2 regions of the Bradyrhizobium sp. 6(2017) genome follow, and region 1 is predicted to be linked to the other one. Evidence: riboswitches for the same ligand, from Rfam matches in the RefSeq annotation. Region 1 holds a riboswitch; the other holds the start of a gene.
What was found. Region 1 has a riboswitch for glycine ahead of gcvT (glycine cleavage system aminomethyltransferase GcvT). Riboswitches for the same ligand answer to the same signal wherever they lie in the genome.
Positions count from the first base shown of each region.

Region 2: linked by a shared signal. The riboswitch ahead of G6P99_RS29700 (D-amino acid dehydrogenase) and the one ahead of gcvT (glycine cleavage system aminomethyltransferase GcvT) in region 1 are both predicted to bind glycine.

Region 1 is NZ_CP049289.2:6,465,342-6,468,630, reverse strand. Features, by position in the region: gene gcvH (glycine cleavage system protein GcvH) at 1-238, opposite strand, end outside; gene gcvT (glycine cleavage system aminomethyltransferase GcvT) at 259-1,404, opposite strand; glycine riboswitch at 1,545-1,634, opposite strand; gene alaS (alanine--tRNA ligase) at 1,837-3,289, shown strand, end outside.
Region 2 is NZ_CP049289.2:6,281,614-6,284,902, reverse strand. Features, by position in the region: gene G6P99_RS29700 (D-amino acid dehydrogenase) at 158-1,465, opposite strand; glycine riboswitch at 1,531-1,646, opposite strand; glycine riboswitch at 1,650-1,756, opposite strand; gene G6P99_RS29695 (M20/M25/M40 family metallo-hydrolase) at 1,849-2,979, opposite strand; gene G6P99_RS29690 (ABC transporter substrate-binding protein) at 3,245-3,289, shown strand, end outside.

The DNA of each region.
Region 1 (3,289 bases):
CGAGTTCTTCGTTGACCTCGATCACCTCGCCGGTGATCGGCGCGTAGACATCGGAGGCGGCCTTGACGGATTCGACGACGGCGGCGGCCTCGGCCTTCTTCAGGCTGCGGCCGACCTTGGGCAATTCGACGAACACGACGTCGCCGAGCTGCGATTGCGCGTAGTCGGTGATCCCGATCGTGGCGACGTCGCCCTCGATGCGGAGCCATTCGTGGTCGGACGTGTACAGCGTCGTCATGGGGATCGATCCTTTGGCGTCTAGCGTTTGTAGGTATTGGGAACGAACGGCGTGGCGGCGACTTTCAGCGGCAGCCGCTGGCCGCGCACTTCGGCGAAAACGGTGGTGTCGAGCGCGGAAAGCGAGGTCGGCAGATAGCCCATCGCAACCGGCGCATTGAGGCTCGGGCCGAAGCCGCCCGACGTCACCTTGCCGATTGGCTCGGTCGAGGTCGGATCGGCAAACAGGGCTGCACCTTCGCGCACCGGTGCGCGGCCGTCAGGCTTCAAGCCGACACGGCGGCGGGAGGCACCTTGCGCGAATTGGGCGAGGATCTTGTCGGCGCCCGGAAAACCGCCGGCACGGGCGCCGCCGCTGCGGCGCACCTTCTGCACCGACCATTCCAGCGCGCCTTCGACTGGCGTCGTCGTGGTGTCGATATCGTGGCCATAGAGGCAGAGCCCGGCTTCGAGCCGCAGGCTGTCGCGCGCGCCGAGCCCGATCGGCAGCACGTCGGGATTGTCCAGCAACGCCGTGACCAGGGCTTCGGCCTTGTCCGCCGGCACCGAAATCTCAAAACCGTCCTCGCCGGTATAGCCGGAGCGCGAGACGAAGCAGTCGATGTCGGCGACGCGGCGCGGGCCGGCGTCCATGAATTTCATCGAACTGACATCTGCACAAAGTTTCGCCAGCGCCGATTCGGCTTTCGGTCCCTGCAGCGCAATCAGCGCGCGGTCGGCCAGCGACACGATTTCGCAGGCGTCGGAGAGATGCGCGCGCAGATGCGCCTCGTCCTCGGCCTTGCAGGCGGCGTTGACCACCAGGAACAAATGATCGCCGAAATTCGCGACCATCAAATCGTCGAGCAGCCCGCCGTCGTCGTTGGTGAATTGCGCGTAGCGCTGCCGTCCCGGCGCGATGCCAACAATGTCCTGCGGCACCAGCTTCTCCAGCGCGAGCGCCGCATCGGTGACCTTGCCGGATTTGGCCTTCAGGACAAGCTGGCCCATGTGCGACACGTCGAACAGGCCGGCTTCCTTGCGGGTGTGCAGGTGCTCCTTGAGCACGCCGGCGGTGTATTGCACCGGCATGTCATAGCCGGCGAACGGCACCATCTTGGCGCCGCGCGCCAGGTGCAACGCGTGCAGCGGGGTCTGTTTCAGCGGGGAAGTTTCGCGCGCAAGCATCACAGGGCCCTCGCGGTTCCCGCAGGGGACCTATTTCCCCTTGAGAAACCTGCAGAAAGCCCCATCTGTCGCTGTGCCTGAGAGTATTATCCCGTCGGCGGACGCATCGGGGATAACCCCAGCGCCTCTTTCCAGATGTCAGACGTCACGCGGTCCTTTTGCCTGAGAGTTTCCGGGGCGGTTGCTCCTTCGGCGCCGGCGCAAGGCCGGTCTCTCCCGACGTGACTTAAGTACAGGTAGGTAGAAAACACGGCGCCACCAAGACTGTCAACGCAGCTGCAGCAACTATCCAATGGGCTTTGTGCTGCCGCGGCAAGCCCATGATCCGCCTGCACAGTTTCTGGACACCGCAGCTGGCAATGTCTAAAAGCGTTCGGCCGGAAAATGACGCCTTTTTGCGGCTGGCCGGCCCCTTTTTCCGATTGGATGAACATGAGCAGCGTCAACGACATCAGGTCGACATTTCTGAACTTCTTCAAGGAGAACGGCCACGAGATCGTGGCGTCGTCGCCGCTGGTTCCGCGCAACGACCCGACCTTGATGTTCACCAATGCCGGCATGGTGCAGTTCAAGAACGTCTTCACCGGTGTCGAAAAGCGCGCCTATCAGCGCGCCACGACGTCGCAGAAGTGCGTGCGCGCCGGCGGCAAGCATAACGACCTCGACAATGTCGGCTACACCGCGCGCCATCTCACCTTCTTCGAGATGCTGGGCAATTTCTCGTTCGGCGACTACTTCAAAGAGCGCGCGATCGAGCTCGCCTGGAATCTGATCACCAAGGATTTCGGGCTGAAGAAGGACAAGCTGCTCGTCACCGTCTACCACACCGACGACGAGGCGGCCGGCTATTGGAAGAAGATCGCGGGCTTCTCGGAGGACCGCATCATCCGCATCCCGACCTCGGACAATTTCTGGGCGATGGGCGATACCGGCCCGTGCGGGCCGTGCTCCGAGATCTTCATCGACCGCGGCGAGCACATCTGGGGCGGACCTCCGGGCAGCCCGGAGGAGGATGGCGATCGCTTCCTCGAATTCTGGAACCTGGTGTTCATGCAGTACGAGCAGGTGACGAAGGAGGAGCGCGTGGCGCTGCCGCGTCCCTCGATCGACACCGGCATGGGGCTGGAACGCATGGCGGCCATCCTGCAGGGCGTCGAGAGCGTGTTCGAGACCGATCTGTTCCGCCATTTGATCGATGCGGCCGCGTCGGCGCTCGGCCATGGGCCGAACGCGCAGAACGTCGCGTCGTACCGGGTGATCGCGGACCATCTGCGCTCGTCGGCGTTCCTGATTGCCGATGGCGTGCTGCCGTCGAACGAGGGCCGCGGCTACGTGCTGCGCCGGATCATGCGCCGCGCGATGCGCCACGCGCAGCTTCTGGGTGCCAGCGAGCCGCTGATGCATCGCCTGGTCTGGGCGCTGGTCCGCGAGATGGGCCAGGCCTATCCGGACCTGGTGCGCGCCGAGAAGCTGATCGAGGAGACGCTGCGGCTGGAAGAGACGCGCTTCCGCAAGACGCTGGTGCGTGGCCTGTCGATCCTCGACGAGAAGAGCGCCGGCCTCAAGAAGGGCGACATGTTCGACGGCGACACTGCGTTCACGCTGTACGACACCTACGGCTTCCCGCTGGACCTGACGCAGGACGCGCTGAAGTCGCGCGGCATCAGCGTCGATCAGGCCTCATTCACCGACGCGATGAACCGTCAGCGCGAGAAGGCGCGTGCGTCCTGGGTCGGTTCGGGCGAGGCGGCGACCGAAAACATCTGGTTCCCGCTGCGCGAGAAACTCGGTGCGACCGAATTCCTCGGGTATGAGACCGAGAGCGCGGAAGGCGTAGTGACGGCGCTGGTCAAGGACGGTGCCGAGGTCGACGGCCTCAAGGCCG
Region 2 (3,289 bases), 180 kb from region 1:
TGTCATGCGTGCCCGCCACCCCAATGCGCATTGTCCCCTCCCGCGATGAAGCGCTTTTTCCCATTGTGACGCTAGTTCCTATCACGCGGCGTTTCTCAGCGAATTCCGACTTGGCCATAGGCAAATACGCTCATATTCTTCCTCTTCGGCCGGACAATTAGGGGAAAGCTGCGTGAGTGGTCTCGGTCGTATCGACCTGCGACGGCACCATTGAAGGCGTGTCGAGGTCGCTGCAATCATCGATCGCCCCTGCGACCATCTGCGCCGTCGCGGCAGACAGCGTCCAGCCGAGATGACCGTGGCCCGTATTGTAGAACACGCCCGGAATCCGTCCGGCGCGAACCACCGGCATCATGTTCGGCATCATCGGTCGCAGGCCCGCCCATGGCACGATCGTCGACGTGTCGATCCCTGGGAAATGATGTCGCACCCAGTCCACCAGCGGCTGGATCCGGTCGGCGCGAATGTCGCGGTTGAAGCCGTTGAACTCAGCGGTGCCGGCGACGCGGAAGCGGTCGGCGCCGAGCCGGCTGGTGACGATTTTCGCAGCTTCATCGAGCAGGCTGACGGTCGGCGCAGCGTCCCGGCTCTGCGGCGCATCGAGTTGCACGGTGATCGAATAGCCCTTCACCGGATAGACATTGACGCGGTCGTTGAGCATGCCAGCGAAGTAGCGGCTCGCCACCCCGGCGCAGATGACTACACCGTCCGCCTGCAACTCATGCCGCGTCGCGACGTCAGCGTCGTGCGAAGCGGCTTCGTTCCAGCTGATGCGGAAGCCGTCATCGCCGCGCGCGATCGCATCGACATCGGCTTCGTGGATGAAGGCCGCGCCGCGGCGGATGCAGGCGTCGGCGAGCCCGCGGGTGAACTTGTGGATATCGCCGGTTGCATCCGACGGTGTGAAGAAGCCGCCATAGCAGGCCGTCTGCAGCGCGGGCTCGATGGCGCGGATTTCGTCCGCCGTTACCGGCCGGCGGTCGAGCCCGCCTTGCTGCAGCAGCGTGTTGACCCGCAGGCCCGCTTCGAAGCCGGCCTTGTCGTGATAGACGTGCAGGATGCCGCGGCGTTCGAGATCGAAGGCGATGTTCTCGCGCTGTGCGATCGAGAACAGATGTTTGCGCGCCTCGATGGCGAGCCGCGTGGTCTCGATGGTGTTGCTGCGATAGCGGCCGATGTGGCCGACGAACTCGCCGATCCAGGAATATTTGTGCCAGCTCGGCTTCGGATTCATCAGCAGCGGCGCGTCGCTCCTGAGCATCCAGCGCAAACCCTTGAGGATGGTCGCGGCGCTGTTCCAGACTTCGGCGTTGCTGGCGGAAAGCTGTCCGCCATTGGCGAACGAGGTTTCCATCGCGGCGTAGCGATGCCTGTCGAGGACAGTCACCCGGTAGCCGCGTTCGAGCAGGGCATAGGCCGTCGTCACGCCGGTGATGCCGGCGCCAATGATCGCAATGTGAGGCATGGTGGTCTTCAGGCTCCCGTGGGTTAGAGTCGCCGAACCACCGGTGAAACCGGCGTCGGCGCCCCATCTGTCACGGTACCTGAGAGCTTGATCCGCATCGGGCCGAGGCCCAATAGCGAACTATCCCCTTCGGTGGACGTCATGGCCCTTGATGTGTGGCCATGTTCGTCTCTCTCCAGATCGTCCTGACGATACAGTCCTTTTGCCTGAGAGTTTCCGGGGCGGTTGCTCCGTCGGCGCCGAAGCCAACAACACGCATGTTGTCGCTCCGATCTCTCCCGCATCGTCGTGTTGGACGGCCGGACCGTAGGCGAAGCCTGAAAATTGGACAAGGCTAAATTTCGATCCGGCAGTGCCAACGTGTTGTGCAGTGCAAATCGACGTCAGTCCAGCGTCGCCAGCAGCGCCGCCATCAGGCGGCCGCGCTCGGCGAGGCTGTCGACCTCGATATGTTCGTTGAGCGTATGCGCATCGGCGCCGCGAACGCCGAGGCCGTCGAGCGTGGGGATGCCCATCGCGCCGGTAAAGTTGCCGTCCGATCCGCCGCCGGCGCTGCCGTGCGGCAGATCGAGGCCCATCGCCGCCGCGAGGCTCTTTGCCTTTTCATAGAGCACCATGGTGCCGGCATCCGGCTCCCACACCGGGCGGGTGACGCCGCGCGTCACCTTGAAGGTCACGTCGTTGGCGGTGCCCGACAGCGCCAGCATGCGCTCGACGCCGCGGTCGAGATCGGCCTGGCGCTTGGCCATGCTGAGCGCTTCGCCGGTGCAGGTCGTCGCGACGCAATTGACCCATTGGCCGCCATGCACGATGCCGACCGAGAACGTGCAGTCCTCGGTGGTCATGCCGTCGATGGCGATGATCTGCCGCGCCATCTCGCGGATCGCGGAGCGGCCGGACGACAGCGTCGCGCCGGCATGGCTCGGCTTGCCTGTTGCTTCCAGATTGAAGCGCGCGATCGCGTAGCGACCGGTGACGACGCCGTTGTTCGGCCGGCCTGGCTCCGGCACCAGCACATATTTGTTGCGTGCGGCTTCCGCCTCGATGATGTCGCGCGTCGACGGCGTGCCGACCTCTTCATCGGGGGTGAACAGCACCGTGATCGGCAGCGGCGTCGTGAATGCGGCGCGCGCCAATTGTCTGATCGCCTCGACCGACAGATAGTTGCCGCCCTTCATGTCGAAGATGCCGGGCCCGAAGCACTTGTTGCCTTCGCGCCGCCACTTCAGCTTCTCGATGGTGCCAACCGGGTGCACGGTGTCCAGGTGACCGGCGATCAGGATGCCGGGCTGGCCTTGCTTGGGATGAGGAAAACGGGCGCGGACGCAGCCGGCAAAGCCCTGGCGTCCGGCGATGCGTTCGATCGTCGCACCCATGATCGCCATCTCGCGCGCGGCAAGGTCGAGCATGCGTTCGACCGCCGCCGAATCCCAGGTCGGGCTCTCGCATTCCACCCAGCTACGTAGCCCTTGCAGCATCGCTTCGGAATCAAAGGGAAGATTGGCTGGGTTCATCGTTTTTCTCTCTTGTTGTTTTGATCGCGCCGGCATCGCGCGCGCGTTACGAAAATCTCAGCCGACGAATTTGTAAAGCCAAAATCTGGCGCGCGGCCTCATTCGTTTGTGTACGTCCGATCCCGCCCGAAACCGATTGACGCGCATTGCGCTTGGTGCAAGTCTCGATTTCACAAGCCGTACAGCATGTTAGTTCGCCTAAATAACGAACCGCATGCATAACGAATAAGCCGGCTTTGACCAGTTTCACGTCAGGAGAAATTGCATGTTCCCTATCTCGCGTTGGAAGCACCGCACGCTTGCGGCTGCG